3 regions of the Hwanghaeella sp. LZ110 genome follow, and region 1 is predicted to be linked to each of the others. Evidence: predicted binding sites of a transcription regulator. Region 1 holds the regulator's gene; each other region holds the start of a gene.

Evidence for each region. Region 1 encodes HrcA, which represses chaperone genes, less so after heat shock. Its sites were predicted from a motif close to GTTAGCACTCNCCNNNGGNGAGTGCTAAC; they were not measured.
Region 2: the regulator HrcA is predicted to act here: its motif matches at 3,493-3,521, upstream of groES (co-chaperone GroES).
Region 3: the regulator HrcA is predicted to act here: its motif matches at 2,000-2,028, upstream of groES (co-chaperone GroES).

What each region holds. Positions count from the first base shown of each region.
Region 1 is NZ_JBLZHT010000002.1:201,915-208,096, forward strand. It holds gene hslV (ATP-dependent protease subunit HslV) at 1-362, opposite strand, end outside; gene ACOSDM_RS04675 (S1C family serine protease) at 454-1,806, opposite strand; gene grpE (nucleotide exchange factor GrpE) at 1,899-2,582, opposite strand; gene hrcA (heat-inducible transcriptional repressor HrcA) at 2,669-3,787, opposite strand; gene rph (ribonuclease PH) at 3,888-4,601, shown strand; gene rdgB (RdgB/HAM1 family non-canonical purine NTP pyrophosphatase) at 4,614-5,213, shown strand; gene hemW (radical SAM family heme chaperone HemW) at 5,210-6,182, shown strand, end outside.
Region 2 is NZ_JBLZHT010000003.1:392,398-398,579, reverse strand. It holds gene ACOSDM_RS08085 (inositol monophosphatase family protein) at 1-202, opposite strand, end outside; gene ACOSDM_RS08080 (Ldh family oxidoreductase) at 199-1,215, opposite strand; gene groL (chaperonin GroEL) at 1,375-3,024, opposite strand; gene groES (co-chaperone GroES) at 3,117-3,404, opposite strand; gene hflX (GTPase HflX) at 3,593-4,951, opposite strand; gene hfq (RNA chaperone Hfq) at 4,958-5,215, opposite strand; gene ACOSDM_RS08055 (HAD family hydrolase) at 5,392-6,081, opposite strand; gene trkA (Trk system potassium transporter TrkA) at 6,096-6,182, opposite strand, start outside.
Region 3 is NZ_JBLZHT010000010.1:33,802-39,983, reverse strand. It holds gene groL (chaperonin GroEL) at 1-1,558, opposite strand, end outside; gene groES (co-chaperone GroES) at 1,636-1,950, opposite strand; gene ACOSDM_RS17460 (usg protein) at 2,270-2,590, shown strand; gene ACOSDM_RS17455 (class II glutamine amidotransferase) at 2,598-3,371, opposite strand; gene ACOSDM_RS17450 (M24 family metallopeptidase) at 3,446-4,792, opposite strand; gene ACOSDM_RS17445 (GcvT family protein) at 5,063-6,182, shown strand, end outside.

The DNA of each region.
Region 1 (6,182 bases):
AGGGACACATCCTTGTCCACCACGGCCATCATTGCTTCCAGGCGGCGCAGATAGCGATCGGTGCGCCAGTCTTTCGCCAGTTCGACACAGGCGCGGGTCAATTGCTTCGGATATTGCTCCAGCTTCGCCTCCAGCCGCTCGAACAATGTGAAGGCATCCGCCGTTGCGCCTGCAAAGCCCACCAGGACTTCGCCATCGGCCAGGGGGCGCACTTTGCGCGCATTGGATTTGAACACGGTGTTGCCAAGCGTTACCTGACCGTCACCCGCAATCACCACATGCCCGCCCTTGCGGACCGACAGAATGGTGGTGCCATGAAAAACCGGCCCAGCGCCGGCAGAGGGAGAGTTGTTATCTGACATGCCCCCGATATGGGCGGTCCGCCCGCATGCGTCAACTGCGAAAATCTTTCGCCCGTGTATTTGAAATACAGCGATTGATGACCCCGTTGCTTTAACTTGATCCAGGCGTTTGTTTGATATTCAAGAACTTCAAAGCATCGTCGATAGGAATAAAGAAATTCACATCATCAGCATCTAACTGTTCCAAGACAGTAATCCCAATAACATTCCCATCCTTATCAAACATTGGACCGCCGCTGTTGCCCCCTGTAATGGCCACATCAGATTGGATGTACAGCAGAGGGGTCCCCCCGGATGCATAGGAGAATTTTCTGAGGGCACTGATCGAACCCCGCGTGACGGTTGAATACAGTTCTTCATCTGCGGGACTGCCGACAACGACGGCTTCGGTCGCAATACCGGGCAGTTCCAGATTCATCGGTAAGGCGCGAAGACCCCGAAGCGGAATTTTCAACAGCGCGACATCCCGCCCTTCATGTCGACGGATAACCGCAGCATCAATTTCCACCCCATTTTCAAACCGGACCAGAACAGTATCAAAATCCCCAACGACATGCTGGTTCGACAGAATGTAACCATCTTCACTGATGACAAATCCCGAACCATGCCCCCCACCTGCGCGGATAGTCACAACGGATGGGAGAATGCGACGAACATGATCTTCAAAGGGCTGCGTCGAAAGAGAAATTTCCGGGATATATATAGCCTCATCGGTCAAAGGAACCGAGGCAACGACATCGGATCTTACGGTTTCTTTTGACAGCGCCTTTATGAAATCCTTATTGGATCCCAGTGATTCGGTAGCCGCACTGAAAGCGCCGATAATAGCCTCTAACATGCCAGTTCTCGAAGATTTTCTGACCTTGAAATATCCCGTTGTTGTGATTCTGTTTTTTTCCTGGCGCATGGTGGTATTGAATATCGTCCATTCAACTTCCATAAACATTTCACCAGCATATCGATCTTGTGGGTATCCATACCAAAAATCATGATCCTCACAGAAATTGCCGCTCATATCCTTTATGCGGGCACCAATCGCGAATTCAGCACGCCCACGTTCGTCGCTGTAATCGAATAAATTGGTTGGATCGCCAACAACATCAAATCCCTGAGACTTCATCACCTCAAAAAAGGCCATGTGCATCTCATCATTCCAACCGGACAGATGCCTTGATCCATTATTCAATGTAAGCGTAACTTCCCCTGTATAGGAATAATTGCATAAAGACGAACTGATACCTGGCACGCCTTCGGCCGGAAAATGGGCAATAACGGACCCAAACCTCATGCCTGAAACGGCACCCTGAAAGGCAAAAGGAACAATGTCGGAGGTGTTGAATTCAACGGGTTCTGGCTGAACGACGGTTGGAACTTCCATGCGCGCAGTCGTGTTGCAGCCGGAAACCAGTACAATGATCGAAAGTATCGACAAAAGAACACGCATTTCAAACCCTCCACCTTTCCCAATGAGGGAAACATAGAGGGTTCAAATGGGGATCGTCAATTGTGTAATTGAATTTATTTCACGCGCAGATTTTACGCCGTCGTATCGACTTTGTCGGTATCATCTGGTGGGCTGGTGGCATCGGCCTTTGCGACCAGGACCATGGCGGGGCGTAACAGGCGGTCGTGCAGTTTATAGCCGTGCTGCAGCACCTGAACGACGGTGCCGGCGGGTTTACCGGTATCAGGCACTTCCTGGATTGCCTGATGTTCCGCATAGTTGAATTTCTGATCCAGCGGGTCGAGCTTCTGGATGTGATGCTTGGAGAAGGCATCCAGCAGCATCTTTTCGGTCATTTCCACGCCGACCATCAGATTTTTCAACACGTCGTTTTCCGCGCGGGCTTCTTCCGGCACGGAATCCAGCGCGCGGCGCAGATTGTCGACCACCGGCAGTAATTCCTTCGCCAGGCCGGATGAGGCGAATTTCATCGTTTCGCTGCGTTCCTTATCGGCGCGGCGTCGGACATTCTCCGCCTCTGCCACGGCCCGCAGGGCGCGATCCTTCATGGCGGCCAGCTCTGATTTCAGCGCCGTTACTTCGTCGCTGTCTTCAGCGGGTGTCTTGGCCTTTTTTGCCGCCTCGTCACCCTTTGCCGACGTGTCGTGTTTCGGCGCTGGCTCTGCAGGGGTCTGATCCTCTGTCGCGGGGGTCTCTGGAACGGAATTCTCCGAGACGGGTGCTTCGTCATTGGCTGTCTTCTTTGGATCGGTCATTGTCTGCCTGTCACTTTCGTTTCACGTCATATGTCAACGGCCTGCGCCCGCGAATATCGGGGGCGTAGCCTATTCCAGGGTTTGTCTCAAGTCCGGTTTGCACTCACCAAGCGTCCAACCACCTTGGCGGTGTAATCAACCATGGGGATAATGCGGGCATAATTCATGCGCGTCGGGCCCAGAACGCCGATCGCGCCAACAATTTTTTCCTTGCCGCCATTTGCGCCCGCACCATTGCCATAGGGCGCGACAATCATGGAACAGCCCGCCAGGGAAAAGAGTTCGTTTTCGGCCCCGATGAAGATCTGAACACCTTGGGCGCCATCGGCGGCATCCAGCATGCGCCACAGGTTTTCTTTCGCCTCAAGCGCCGTGAACAGGGCGCGTATCCGTTCCAAATCCGCCATCGCGGTCACATCGGTCAACAGGTTCGATTGACCAGACACGATCAGCACCCCATCGCCAGAGGCAACATCGGACCATGTTGCCAGACCGGCTTCGACAACTTTCGCTGTCAGGGTGTCAATCTGGCTTTTGTCACGGCTGATTTCATCGGCAATGGCGCTGCGGGCATCGGCGATTGATTGCCCGACCAAACGGGCCGTCAAATAATTCGCAGCCTCTATCAAGGCAGAGGGCGGCAGGCCCAAGGGCAGTTCAATCAGGCGGTTTTCCACCATGCCGCTGGCGGTCACCATCACAACCAGGGCCCGTCCTGGGCCTAAGGGCACGAATTCGATATGCTTCAATTCCCCTTCAGCCTTGGGGGCCATGACCAATCCTGCACAGCGGCTCAGGCCCGACATCAGGCTGGAGGCTTCCTCCAACACCTGGGTGACCGAACGACCGGCGGTCTGGCACTGCCCTTCGATGGCTTCCCGATCTGTGGGGTTCAGTTGACCGGATTGTAACAGCCCATCGACGAACAGCCGAACCCCCATATCGGTTGGCAGACGCCCAGCAGAGGTATGCGGCGCATATAGCAGCCCGGCATCCTCTAAATCCGCCATGGCGTTGCGGATTGTTGCTGCTGATAGTCCCTGATTGAGACGTTGCGACAGGGTGCGCGAGCCAATGGGTCCGCCCGTCTCGACATAAGCCTCGACGACCAAACGCAAAATGTCTCTGGACCGTTCGTTTAATTCTGTGATCATAGCATTCAGTATGTAGGCAGTTGCCAGCCCAGCGTCAATTGCTCCTGTCATCCCAGCAGATCATTGCCTTTATGCCTTCTAAGCTGGACGGGACCGGTCTGAGCCGGTAAAGCGATTAACCATAATTGTTAAACAAAAGTAAGGAATATGTATGCGCCCCTCCGGTAGAGCCCAGGATCAGTTGCGAGACATCGTGCTGGAAACCGATGTTTCACGCTATGCAGAAGGGTCTTGCTTGGCGAAATTCGGTAACACCCATGTACTGTGCACAGCCTCTGTCGAAGACGGGGTTCCATCCTTTCTGCGCAATTCCGGCAAGGGCTGGGTAACGGCGGAATATGGCATGCTGCCACGGTCCACCCACAGCCGCATGGATCGCAAGCGCACCGCCGATAGTGGACGCAGCCAGGAAATTTCGCGCCTGATCGGGCGGTCTTTGCGGGCGGTGGTTGACATGAAAAAGCTGGGTGAACGTCAGATCCGAATCGATTGTGACGTTATTCAGGCCGATGGTGGCACCCGCACGGCGGCAATTACCGGCGGCTATGTCGCGTTGGCGCTGGCGATCAATCACATGACCAAACTGGGCGCCCTGACGGCCAGCCCGTTGAAAGGGTCAATTGCGGCGATCTCCTGTGGTTTGTATCAGGGAGAGGCCGTTCTGGATTTAGATTATGATGAAGACTCCACCGCCCAGGCAGATGCGAATTTTGTCCTGACAGGCACTGGTGGCGTTGTTGAGGTTCAGGGTACCGCAGAGGGCGAACCCTTTAGTGAGGCGCAATTTTTAGCCCTGATGAAACTGGCGCAGAGTGGTTGTGCGACCTTGACCAAAGCGCAAAATACCGCGCTTGGGGTGGAATAGGAGCAACGGTCGATGGCGCGGCGGTTCGATGGTGATCGGCTGGTAATTGCCAGTCATAATCAAGGCAAGGTCCGCGAAATCGCGGATCTATTGCGCCCATTCCAGGTGCAGGTCTTCTCTGCTGCTGAAATGGATCTGCCTGAGCCAGAGGAAACCGGCTATACTTTTCTGGCCAATGCGGAATTAAAAGCCCGCGCCGCAGCGACAGGCGCGAATATGCCGGCCCTGGCGGATGATTCTGGCCTTGCCGTTAAGGCATTGGACGGCGCGCCTGGAATCTATTCCGCCCGATGGGGGGGTAAGAATAAGAATTTCGATCTGGCGATGAACCGCGTCCATCGCGCCTTAATTGGCAAATCCGATAAATCTGCAGCCTTTATCTGCGCATTGGCTTTAGCCTGGCCCGACGGGCATATCGAAGCGTTTGAAGGTCGTGTCGAAGGGCATATTGTGGAGCCAGGCCGGGGTGATAACGGGTTTGGCTATGATGCAATTTTTCAAGCCGATGGCGAAGATCTGACCTTTGGGGAGATGGACCCAGAGGCAAAACATGCAATCAGCCACCGCGCCGATGCGTTTGATCAACTGGTCGCAGCCTGTTTTACCAAATGACCGAATTGCCGACCCCGCTGGCGCTGTATATCCACTGGCCCTTCTGCAAGGCGAAATGCCCGTATTGCGATTTCAACAGCCATGTGCGTGACGGCATTGATCAACCGCGCTGGCGCGCCGCTTTGTTGCGGGAATTGGAGACCGCGCTGGTCGGCCTGGAGGACCGTCCACTGGGATCGATCTTCTTTGGCGGGGGCACACCATCGCTGATGGACCCGGATACGACCGCTGCCCTGATTTCCCGCGCCACAGAGATCCTGACCCCGACCGAAACTTTGGAAGTGACATTGGAAGCCAATCCGACATCGGTGGAGGCGGATCGGTTCGCCGCCTATCGTCAGGCCGGGGTCAATCGTGTGTCTTTGGGTATTCAGGCCCTGGACGATGCATCGTTGAAATTCCTGGGGCGTGAACATTCCGCCCGCGAAGCGATTGCCGCGATTGATCTGGCGCGCGCGCATTTCCCTCGATTGTCCTTTGACCTGATCTATGCCCGGCAGGGTCAGACGCCAGACGCCTGGGCCAGTGAGTTGAGCCGCGCCATCGACCTGACGGCGGATCATCTGTCGTTGTATCAATTGACCATCGAGCCCGGCACACGCTTTTTCACGCGCGAAAAGCTGGGCGAAGCCCTGACGGTTGAAGAAGAGATGGGGGCGGCCTTGTATGAGGCGACACAGGATCGTCTTGGCGCCCTGGGCCTGCCTGCCTATGAGATTTCCAACCATGCGCGCCCTGGCGCTGAAAGCCGCCATAATCTGGCTTATTGGCGGTATCAGGACTATGTCGGGATCGGGCCTGGTGCCCATGGTCGTGAAACCCGCAAGGGTCAGAAAATCGCTACCGTGCGCCACCGGTTGCCGGAACGCTGGCTGACAGGGGTAGAGACAGAGGGGCACGCCCTGGCGGAAACGGAACGCCTGGATGCAGAGCGACAGTATCGTGAAATCCTGCTGATGGGACTTCGGC
Region 2 (6,182 bases), on a different contig from region 1:
GGGATCCCGGCAACAGGGCCGACAAAGCCTCTGTCAGGATATGTTCCGCCTCGATATCCGCGACGGTGACCAGATCACCGGGGGCCTTTTCTATGATTTCATGCTTTGCCAACCCATCAAAGCGCGGCAGGACGATTCTTTCCGCGACATCCCGCAGGATCGATTGAACCTTATCCGGATCAACCCGCGCCGCGGCTGTCACGCGGCCTCTCCGCGGGCATAGTCGCGCAACGTCTGAAACAGATTATCTGGAACCACGACCCCTTCCCGTGCCGCCTTCAGGCGATGCGCGTGGCGCCGGTCCCCTGGCAGGCGCACCCCGTCCTGATCCAGCATCGCCTGAAACAGAGTTTCGATCCGGGCGGAAAAATTCGCGCCTCCAAAAGCGGTCGGATCAATCGCCATAAAGAATTGTCCGATATCCGGCGTGCCACCGACATCATTGCCCAAATCCGATGCCTCAAAGGACCAATTCGCCCCTGTCAGTCCAGCGGCCATGATTTCCACCAATAACGCCAATCCGCCCCCTTTATAGCCGCCAGAAGGGGCCATAGACCCCTCGCCCAGAACTGTCTTGGCATCGGTACAGGGATTGCCCATCGCATCCAGGCCCCACCCTTCCGGTATCGGCTCCCCCGCTTCCATCTTGGCCGCGATACTGACACGGGATGTGGCTGTAGAGGATTGATCGATTACCAGGGGCGGCTTGCCGTCACGGGGCACGCCAAAGGCAATGGGATTGGTGCCAAACAGCGGACGATTTCCCCCGGCCGGCGCCATGGATGCCGAGGCATTGGTGAAGCAGAATCCAACCAGTCCGGCCTTGGCAATGCGATCCACGAACCAACCGATCACGCCAGAGGCATAGGAATGCTGAATACCAAACCCGGCAATACCGCAATTTCGGGCAAGGGTGTAGAATTTCTTCTCCCCCTCCACATAGGCGGGATGGCAGAACCCGTTGCGCGCATCAGCCATCAGGGCGGCCTTGCCGGTCTGCTTCACCTTCGGCACCGCAAGGCCTGAAACCTTTCCAACGCGGACATGCTGACAATAGTAAGGCAGATAGGCCAATCCGACGGCGCGGATGCCCTCGGCCTCCGCATCGACGATGCTGTCAGCCACAATGGACGCAGACTCTTCCAATGTCCCTGCCCCGATCAGTGCTGCCTTACTGAGCGCATGAACCTGATCAAGCATCAATGTGCGGGACATAAAGAGGGCCTCATTTATAAGTGTTATGAAGCCAACCTAATGGGATGCGCCAAAGGATTAAAGACTCAATCCAGACGCCTGATACAGAAAAAGGCCGCCGGACGGATCCGACGGCCTCAATCTTTAGTTTCTTAGGCGTAGGCTAGGTCAGCGTGATGCTTACATCATGCCGCCCATGCCACCCATGCCACCCATGTCGGGCATGCCGCCGCCGCCCTGGCCCTTAGGCTCAGGCTTATCAGCGATCATGGCTTCGGTGGTGACCAGCAGGCCAGCAACCGAGGCAGCATCCTGAAGCGCAGAACGCACAACCTTGGCAGGGTCGATGATACCGGCTTTCACCAGATCACAGAATTCGCCGTTTTGAGCATCAAAGCCCCAGTTGTGGTCTTTCGACTCCATCATCTTACCGACAATGACAGCACCATCTTCACCGGCATTGTCAACGATCTGGCGGCAAGGAGCCGTCAGGGCGCGACGCACGATGTCGATGCCCACGGTTTGATCATGGTTGGCACCTTCCATCTTCTTCAGGGCGTGGGTGGCATACAACAGAGCCGACCCACCGCCTGGGACAACGCCTTCTTCGACAGCGGCACGGGTTGCGTGCATGGCGTCGTCAACGCGGTCTTTCTTTTCTTTCACTTCAACTTCGGACGCACCGCCGACGCTGATCACGGCAACACCGCCAGCCAGTTTGGCCAGACGCTCTTGCAGCTTTTCACGGTCATAGTCAGAAGAGGTGTTCTCAACCTGCTGGCGGATCTGCGAGCAACGGCCTTCGATTTCTTTCTTCTTCCCGGCGCCATCGACGATGGTGGTTTCGTCTTTGTTGATGGTGACGTTCTTGGCCTGGCCCAGCATGGCAAGCGTGACGCTTTCCAGCTTGATGCCGGTGTCTTCGGAAATCACCGTACCACCGGTCAGGATGGCGATGTCTTCCAACATGGCTTTACGACGGTCACCGAAGCCCGGTGCCTTCACTGCAGCGACCTTCAGGCCCCCGCGCAGCTTGTTCACAACCAAGGTCGCCAGGGCTTCGCCTTCAACGTCTTCAGCAATGATCAACAGCGGACGGCTGCTTTGTACAACCTGTTCCAGAACGGGCAACATGGCCTGCAGGTTCGAGAGTTTCTTCTCGTGCAGCAGGATCATTGGGTTTTCCAGTTCGACAACCATCTTTTCAGAATTGGTCACGAAGTAAGGAGACAGGTAGCCGCGGTCGAACTGCATGCCTTCGACAACTTCCAGTTCCGTGGTCAGGCCTTTGGCTTCTTCGACGGTGATAACACCTTCGTTGCCGACCTTTTCCATGGCTGCAGCGATCATTTCGCCAACTTCTTTGTCGCCATTGGCAGAGATCGTGCCAACCTGTGCAACTTCAGAGCTGGTTTTGATTTTCTTGGCGCGCTTGGCGATGTCTTTGACAACCGCATCCACAGCCAGATCAATACCGCGCTTCAGATCCATCGGGTTCATGCCAGCGGCAACAGCCTTGGCTCCTTCACGGACGATGGCCTGAGCCAGAACCGTTGCAGTGGTCGTGCCGTCGCCCGCCATGTCATTGGTCTTGCTGGCAACTTCACGCACCATCTGTGCGCCCATGTTTTCGAACTTGTCTGACAGTTCGATTTCCTTCGCGACCGTAACACCATCTTTTGTGATGCGCGGTGCGCCGAAAGCCTTGTCGATCACGACGTTACGGCCTTTAGGACCCAGGGTGACTTTGACCGCATCGGCCAAAATGTCTACGCCGCGGAGCATCTTTGCCCGTGCGTCTGTGCCGAATTTAACTTCCTTGGCTGCCATAGCAGTAGGACTCCTTAATAGTGGTTTGAGCCTGAATAATCAGCTGGCAATAAAAAAGGCGAGGATCCTTTCCCCGCCCCGTCATCGCGCTGTTATTCAATGATGCCCATGATGTCAGATTCTTTCATGATCAGCAGATCGTCGCCGTCAATTTTGACTTCGGTGCCGGACCATTTGCCAAACAGGACGGTGTCGCCCTTTTTGACGTCCAGCTTACGAACGCTGCCGTCTTCTTTGATCGTGCCAGAGCCCGCGGCGATCACTTTACCCTGCATCGGCTTTTCTTGTGCCGTGTCAGGAATAATGATGCCTGTTGCGGTCTTGGTCTCGCTCTCAACGCGTTTAACTAGTACGCGATCGTGCAGAGGCCGGAATTTCATGGTCATTTCCCCTTCAAAAACTTCGTCCTGGTCTAGGCGGGCCCACCTGATGTGAACCATCGCCCCCAATCTGTCCTGAGAAAGCGCTGCTAGCACTCCCCCTTAGTGAGTGCTAGCGCATATACGAATTGTTGTGTAATTGTCAATGGAGACGAACTGAAATAAGCCGGAAACCGCCAAAGAAAGTTTTATGACAGGGCTTTATAGCCAAATCGCTGCTCAAACCGCTTCCAATCTGTTGGGTCCAGGGCGACTGTCAAAAGCACTGAGGTTCCGTCTCCAGCTTCCCGATCTGTCAGATCGTCCAGCACATCCCCATTTTCATGCAGCCAGGCCATAGCAGCGCCGTCACCGGCTGATATCTCAACATTTGCTTCAACGCGGAACCGCGCCAAGGCCTCATCAATAGCCGTCAGCAAGGGATCAAACCCCGTGCCTTCCATGGCAGAGATGGCGAAGGCATCAACACCCTCTTCCCCGGATCGGATCAGCGCGGCCCGCTGTTCCGTCGCGGCGCGGATATCGGCTGGCATTGTATCAACCTTGTTCCAGGCCTCCATAACCACCGTATCGGGTGCGATATCCAGAGAGCCCAGAACTTTCTCAACATCGGCCTTTTCGACATCAGTATCCAGGGCGGCGATATCACGGACATGCACCAGCACCTGGGCAGAGCGCACTTCTTCCAATGTCGCCCGGAAAGCCGCAATCAGATCCGTTGGCAGATCAGAGATAAATCCCACCGTATCAGACAGGATCGCGGTGCGGCCCGATGGCAGAACCACCTTGCGCATGGTTGGGTCCAGGGTCGCAAACAGCATATCCTTCGCCATGACAGCGGAATCAGTTAACCGATTGAACAGGGTGGATTTCCCGGCATTGGTATAACCAACCAAAGAGACAACCGGATAAGGCACCTTTTCCCGCGCCTTACGGTGCAGCCCGCGGGTTCTGGCCACCTGCTCCAATTCTTTCTTCAGGCGGACAATTCGCTCATCAATTAAACGTCTATCAAGCTCAATCTGGCTTTCCCCAGGTCCCCCGATAAAGCCCAGACCACCCCGCTGCCGCTCCAAGTGCGTCCAACTGCGCACCAGCCGGGACCGCTGGAAGGTCAATGCTGCAAGTTCAACCTGTAAGCGCCCTTCATGGGTTCGCGCCCGTGCGCCGAAGATCTCAAGGATAAGCCCAGTACGATCAATGACCTTTGTTTCCAGGGCGCGTTCCAGGTTGCGCTGTTGAACCGGGCTAAGCGAGGCATCCACGATCAGCAATTCAACCTCAAGCGCGGCACACAAACCATGCAAACGCTCAACCAGACCGCCGCCCAGCAATGTGGCCGGAACCGGCTTGTTCAGGCGCACATGTTCCGCATGAACAACGTCCAGTTCAATCGCCCGGGCAAGGCCGATCGCTTCTTCCAGACGTGCGTCCGGGTTCCGGCGTTTCAATGTCACGCCCGGTATTTCGGGATACAGCACAGCGGCGCGGCGGGCGCCGGTCTCGGACCAGCCCCACTCACCAGAGTCTTGAAGCTTTTCAGTCAAATCCGCTTAGCTTTCCTCGACACCATCCGTTTCGGATGGCTCGAATAATTGCACCGGCGTCGCCGGCATGACGGTTGAAATCGCATGCTTATACACCAGCTGTGAATGCGCATCCCGGCGCAAAAGCACGCAGAAGTTATCAAACCATGTAACGATGCCCTGCAGCTTTACGCCATTGACGAGGAACACCGTGACCGGAGCTTTGTTCTTCCGGAGATGATTTAAAAACGTATCCTGGAGGTTCTGGTTCTTGTCGGACGACATAAATGCCCCCTTTCCTTGCAACTTTGTTGTTATTAGCACAAACGCGCAGTCTAAGTTATTCTATCATCGGGGACTTTCCACAAGAATACGCTCTTAAACCCTGAAAAAGCCCGGGTTTAAGAGTTGTCGTATTTGTGTGGCAGGATCTTGGTCCCCACCAGATTTAACGCACACTATCAGATATAGGAACGATCCGTCGCCAAAAAAGCGTGCAGTGCGTCCAAATGGCCAAATATTCGCGCAGGCCGGCAATCCGCATATTCCCCATCCAGGTCCGGATCGGCATGAATAAGGATTGGCGTCAGCCCTGTTGCATGGGCAATTTGCATATCCACACCAGAATCACCGATGAAGTAGATATCCGGTCCGGGCTGTAAATCGCCGCTGGCATCGCGCAATCCCTGTAACGCCATGGAAACCGGTTCCGGGGATGGCTTGTCGCGTGCCGCATCCCCTGCCCCCACCAGTGCGTGAAAATACACATCCCAGTCCAGATGCGCAGCTTCTTTGCGAAGGAACCGCCCCTGCTTGTTGGAAATCACAGCCTGTGGAATGCCCTTTGTATGAACGGCGTGCAGAAAAGACGCTGCGCCAGGGGCCGCAACAAGCGCCTGCATATGGATGGCTTCGAATTCCGCATAAAAGATGTCGCGCGCTTCTTCCCACCGATCCCCGAACATGACGGGAAAGGAATCACGCATCGAATGGCGCACCCTGTTTCGGGTTTCAGCCAGCGTCCATTCCGGCATCTCCATTTTGCGAAACAGACCATTCATCGCGCCATGAATAACCGGCCAGGTGTCCACCAAAGTGTTGTCCCAGTCATACAAAATGGCTTTTGGCGGCGGCAGGTCAGAAGAATTCACGAATCAGCTTTCTATTAGAAATATTCTAGTCTTACAGCGAACATCTTTTCCATTTTCTTAACGGCAGAGGCAGCCGCCAACAGCACCACCCGGTCCTTCGT
Region 3 (6,182 bases), on a different contig from region 1:
CTTCGGTGGTGATCAACAGGCCAGCAACAGAGCCCGCATCCTGCAGGGCACAGCGCACAACCTTAGCCGGGTCGATAACGCCGTCCTTGATCAGGTTCACGAATTCACCGGTCTGGGCGTTATAGCCCCATTCGGTATCCTTCGATTCCAGCAACTTGCCGACGATCACGGCACCATCTGCACCCGCGTTGTCAACAATTTGACGGGCCGGGGCGGTCAGGGCCTTGCGGATGATTTCCACGCCGACTTTCTGGTCCTCATTGGTGACCTTCAGGCCATCCAAGGCTTTCAGACCGTACAGAAGCGCGACGCCGCCACCAGGGACGATGCCTTCTTCGACGGCTGCGCGGGTTGCGTGCAGGGCGTCGTCAACGCGGTCCTTCTTCTCTTTCACTTCGACTTCGGTCGCGCCGCCAACACGGATCACGGCAACACCGCCAGCCAATTTGGCCAGACGTTCCTGCAGTTTTTCACGATCGTAGTCGGAGGTGGTGTTTTCGATCTGCTGTTTGATCTGGGCAACGCGGGCACTGATCTCTTTTTTCTTGCCTGCGCCATCGACGATGGTGGTCTCGTCCTTGGAGATGGAGACATTCTTCGCCGTACCCAGCATGTCCAGCGTCACGGCTTCCAGCTTGATGCCGACATCTTCGGAGATGACCGTACCGCCGGTCAGGACCGCGATGTCTTCCAGCATTGCCTTGCGGCGATCGCCAAAGCCTGGGGCCTTCACAGCAGCAACCTTCAGGCCGCCGCGCAGCTTGTTCACGACCAGGGTCGCCAGCGCTTCGCCTTCGACATCTTCAGAGATGATCAACAACGGCTTACCGCTTTGCACGACCTGTTCCAGAACCGGCAGCATGGCCTGCAGGTTGGACAGTTTCTTTTCGTGCAGCAGGATGTAGGGGGATTCCAGTTCCACCTGCATACGCTCGTTATCGGTCACGAAATACGGGGACAGATAGCCACGGTCGAACTGCATGCCTTCGACGACGCTCAGCTCGGTATCCAGTGATTTGGCTTCCTCAACCGTGATAACGCCTTCATTGCCGACTTTTTCCATGGCTTTGGCGATCATTTCGCCGACGTCCTTGTCGCCATTAGCGGAAATCGTGCCGACCTGGGCAACTTCGCTGTTCTGTTTGATCTTGCGGGCGCGCTTGGCGATGTCGGCGGTAACCGCTTCGACAGCCAGATCAATGCCGCGTTTCAGATCCATCGGGTTCATGCCCGCAGCAACAGCTTTCGCGCCTTCGCGGACGATGGCCTGGGCCAGAACCGTTGCGGTGGTGGTCCCATCGCCTGCCAGATCATTGGTCTTGCTGGCAACTTCTTTCAGCATCTGGGCGCCCATATTTTCGAACTTGTCTTTCAGTTCGATTTCCTTGGCAACCGTGACACCGTCCTTGGTGATGCGCGGCGCGCCGAAAGATTTGTCGATGACCACGTTGCGGCCCTTGGGACCCAGGGTCACCTTGACCGCATTGGCCAGAATGTCGACGCCTTTGAGCATCCGCTCACGGGCATCAGAACTGAATTTTACATCTTTAGCTGACATAGTCGCTACTCCATTTGTCGTGTTTTAATGTGGCAGTAACGGGATTATGGAAGACCCCGAAAAGGCAGCCTTCGCTTTTAAGCGGCTTTCTTGGACGCAGCCTTCGTTTCAATCACGCCCAGAATGTCACTTTCCTTCATGATCAACAGGTCTTCCCCGTCGATCTTTACTTCCGTACCGGACCATTTTCCGAACAACACATGGTCGCCCGCCTTCACATCCAGGGTACGGACGCTGCCGTCTTCCTGAATCTGGCCATTACCAACGGCAATGACTTCGCCTTGCATTGGCTTTTCCTTGGCGGTTTCGGGGATGATGATGCCCCCAGCGGTTTTGGTGTCTTCTTCTACGCGGCGCACAACAACGCGGTCGTGCAGGGGACGGAATGCCATGATTGAACCTCCTCAATTTTAGACAAAGGTTTGTCACGCTGTAATTAAGGTTGGCACTCTTGGCATGAGAGTGCCAACCCTCGTGCGGTGGATGTATTAAAATCGGTCAAAATTTTCAAGAGGGAGTTTTGATTTTTATCAGCGCTCTCGGTTGATTGCTGCTAATGCACTGAATTATAACATTTTTATTGCAGTGCAAAGAAAATCGGTGGCAGACTTTCACATCAAGGGATGCGTCTGTGACCACTGAGAATCGACCCGACGATTGGTCCTGGGCGCTCTCCGCAATGTGTTGCTCTTGCTGTTAAGGAGATTGTTTATGACTCAGTCTTTTTCAACCCCTCTTTCCCCGGCTTATGACGCATCAGAGGTGCCACAGGATGGCCTGTCACAACAGTTAAAGGGCTATCGTCTCGCCACAGCAGAGATTATCTATCACATGCCGGACCACCCTGCAGTTTTGCAATCCTTTCTGTGGCAACACCTGGATATCGCCCCTAAATATCCGGAATTACATAAATTCCTGGATTTCTGGGTAGAGGAAATTGAAGGTTCGCTGCATTCTGTCCATGTGGCGCGGTATGATCTGGTGACACCGGGCAACAGCCGGCATGTCGATGCTTGGATGCGACTGCACTGAATGTGCTCTAAAGGGTGAGCGGCTCCGTTACCATGCGGCCGTCTTGATAGATGCTGAGCACGTGCTGGGTTGGGACAGCGGTCCAGCGGGCGCGGTCGGTGTCCAAAGGTTCTGATACAACGGTTAACGCGCCCGAGCCTGATCCTGTATGGTACAGGGTCGGCGCATGAGGGTCACTGGAATAGCGGAAGGCGATCAATCGGGTGCCGTCGGACAGGGCGGCGGTGAAGCGCAAGGGATCTTCGACCTCTGCGGCGATCATTTCCCGTTCGACCAAAGACAGGCTCTCGCGCATCGCGCTGATCGGGTCGTTGTCCAATCCAAGGGACAGGGCCAACAGAAAAATCAATTCGGAATCTGTGGTTCCCTGGCGACCGCAATACAACGAGTCTGGCAGCCTCTGCTCCAGCTTGCGCCTGATTTTCGCATAGCCGCCGATCTGACCATTATGCATGAACAGCCATCGTCCATGGGTGAAGGGGTGGCAGTTGGACCGCGTCGTTGATGTACCTGTGGACGCCCGGACATGGGCAAAGAACAGGCGGGACCGAATCTGTGCGGAGAGATGCTTTAAGTTATCATCGTTCCAGGCAGGTAGGATTTCACGATACAGGCCCGGCTCTGGCCGCTCCCCATACCAGCCGATGCCAAAGCCATCACCATTGGTTTCGGATTTCGCCTCGGCTGCATGCAGGCTTTGATGAATCAGGGAATGATCCGGTTTGGTGACCAGTTCTTCCATGAACAGGGGTGGACCCCAATAGGCAAGCCATCGGCACATATCAAACGACCACTGTCTTCATTCGCGGTTACGATGGGTTCAATACAGCCTGCGTTGCCCTATTCTGCAAGGCCCTAGCTCAGTAGGCGTTGCTCGAACGGATATCTGGTCAGATTTTCAAATCCGGTCTCGGTGATCACCACCTGGTCTTCCAGCTTCACACCACAGGTGCCGCCAACCTCACCGACATAGGCCTCTACACACACGCACATGCCGGGTTCCAACATGCCATCATAGCCAGTCGATTCCCAGTCTTCCGGATACATCACGGCGGGATATTCGTCGCACAGGCCAACGCCATGATACATCACGCTATAGCGTCGTGCGCGGAATTTTTCTGGCAGGGGTTTCGCCCCTTGCATCAATTCCTTGAAGGACACACCGGGTTTCAGCAGCTGCATATTGTTCTGGATTTGCTCATAGGCGACTTGATAGACCTCACGCTCTGCATCCGTGGGCTTTCCGTCGCCAATCTTGAAGGTGCGCGACAGGTCCGCGCAATATCCATAGGGGCCGACCAGATCCGTGTCATAGGCCAGGATATCCCCTTCCTTCATGATCCGGGGGCCACATTCCTGAAACCAGGGATTGGTGCGCGGGCCAGAGGACAGGATGCGGGTTTCGATCCATTCCCCGCCGCGGATATGATTGCCCTTTTGCAATTCGGCCCAGGCGGCAACTTCGGTCATGCCGGGGATTACGGCGGCCTGCATTTCCGCCATCGCAGATTCACAGGCGGCAATCGCACAACGCATGGCGTTCAGCTCATTCTCGTTCTTCACCTTGCGGGCATGTTCGGTCATTTCCTGACCGATCCTGATCTTGAAGCCGATATTCTCAAGCGCCCAATAGGTTGCGATTTCGCTCTTATCCAGGCCCAGGCGGCGGTTATCTCCCGCATGGGCGCGCACGATGGTATCGACCTGCTGTGCGAACAGGGCGGCGCGTTCTTCCGCCCGCTGGGCGGCATCCATATAGAAGAAGTCGGCGCCGGGATGCACTTCCTTCACCAGCGGCAGATGCGCAGACAGATGGCGCGCCGGGGTATAATCCCACAGCGCCATATGCCCATCTGGCAGCACCAGACAGGCGCGGCAGAAATTATGCATCACCCAGATCTGCATATTGGTCGTGTCGGTGGCATAGCGGATGTTCAACGGATCGAACATCAACAGCCCGCCCAGATCATGCTTATTGACCTGTTCCACCAGCCGCGACAGGCGATAGTCCCGCAGCGAGGGCATATCCGGTATTGTCAGCCCCAGTGCCGCCCATTCCGCGAAGGCCAGATCCGTCGGCCCGATCTCTACCCGGTCACCATCATTGGGTGTCCCATCCGGCAGGAATTCGGTCAGTGAGGAAGGGCGGCGCGTCGGATCGATCTTGCGATTGGACCCAAGGACATAGGGATCATATGGCATGGCCTGTGGCTTTCAGAATGGATGGCGCAACAGCGCTCATTCCAGGTTATCTCTGGCGATAAGCTTGATCCCGGTTTTGATTTTCCGTCAATTCTAATAGCGGCGTGAAATGCCGGAAATTGGCTGGGATGCGACCTGTCTATACTTTCCCGATACCGACACGATTGGTGAGAATAAGACAGTTGAAGTCGCAGGGCGATTGTCGCGGCGGATAAAGACGCGCGATTGTCTGCGCTAGATGCTTATTTCTCATTTAAAAGGGTTGGTCATATGAAGTCGCATGCACAGGCGGTGGTAATCGGGGGCGGGGTTGTTGGATGTTCGGTACTGTATCATCTGACCAAGCTGGGCTGGAAAGATGTGGTCCTGATCGAACGATCCGAACTGACATCCGGGTCGACCTGGCATGCGGCGGGCGGTTTTCACACCATCAATGGCGACCCGCAGGTCGCGAAGCTGCAATCCTACACCATTGATTTGTATAAAGAGATCGAGGAGATTTCCGGCCAGTCGACCGGTTTCCACCTGACCGAAGGGGTGTTCCTGGCCGCGACGCCAGAGCGCCTGGAACTGCTGAAAGTGATGCAAAGCCAGGAGAAGCTGCTGGGCATCGAAACCGAATTGCTGACCCCGAAAGAGGCGGAAAAGATCCTGCCGATCATGGATCCCAAGGAATTCCTGGGGGCATTGTGGACGCCACTGCATGGGCATCTGGATCCATCGGGCACGACCCATGCCTATGCCAAGGCGGCCAAGCTGGGCGGGGCGGAGATTTACCTGAGAAACCGCGTCACCGACCTGCAGCAGAATCCGGACGGCACCTGGACCGTGATCACTGAACAGGGAACCATGCAGGCCGATCATGTGGTCAATGCGGGCGGCCTGTGGGCGCGGGAAGTCGGGCGCATGGTTGGCCTGGAACTACCGGTTCTGGCCATGGAACATATGTATCTGATCACCGAAGACATGCCCGAAGTGGCGGAGATCAATAAATCCACCGGCAAGGAAGTGCTGCACGTCGTTGATCCTGATGGTGAGATTTATATGCGCCAGGAACGTCAGGGCATGCTGATGGGCACCTATGAAAAGGCCTGCGTGCCATGGTCACCAAAAGAGACACCCTGGGATTTCGGCCATGAATTGTTGCAGGAAGATATCGATCGTATCGCCCCATCGCTGGAAGTCGGTTTCCGTCACTTCCCGCCATTCCAGCGCGCCGGGATCAAACAGATCATCAATGGTCCCTTCACCTTCGCGCCCGATGGCAACCCGCTGGTCGGCCCGGTGCGCGGACTTAAGAATTACTGGTGCGCCTGTGGCGTTATGGCTGGGTTCAGCCAGGGTGGCGGGGTCGGACTGGCGCTGTCGAACTGGATGATCAACGGTGATC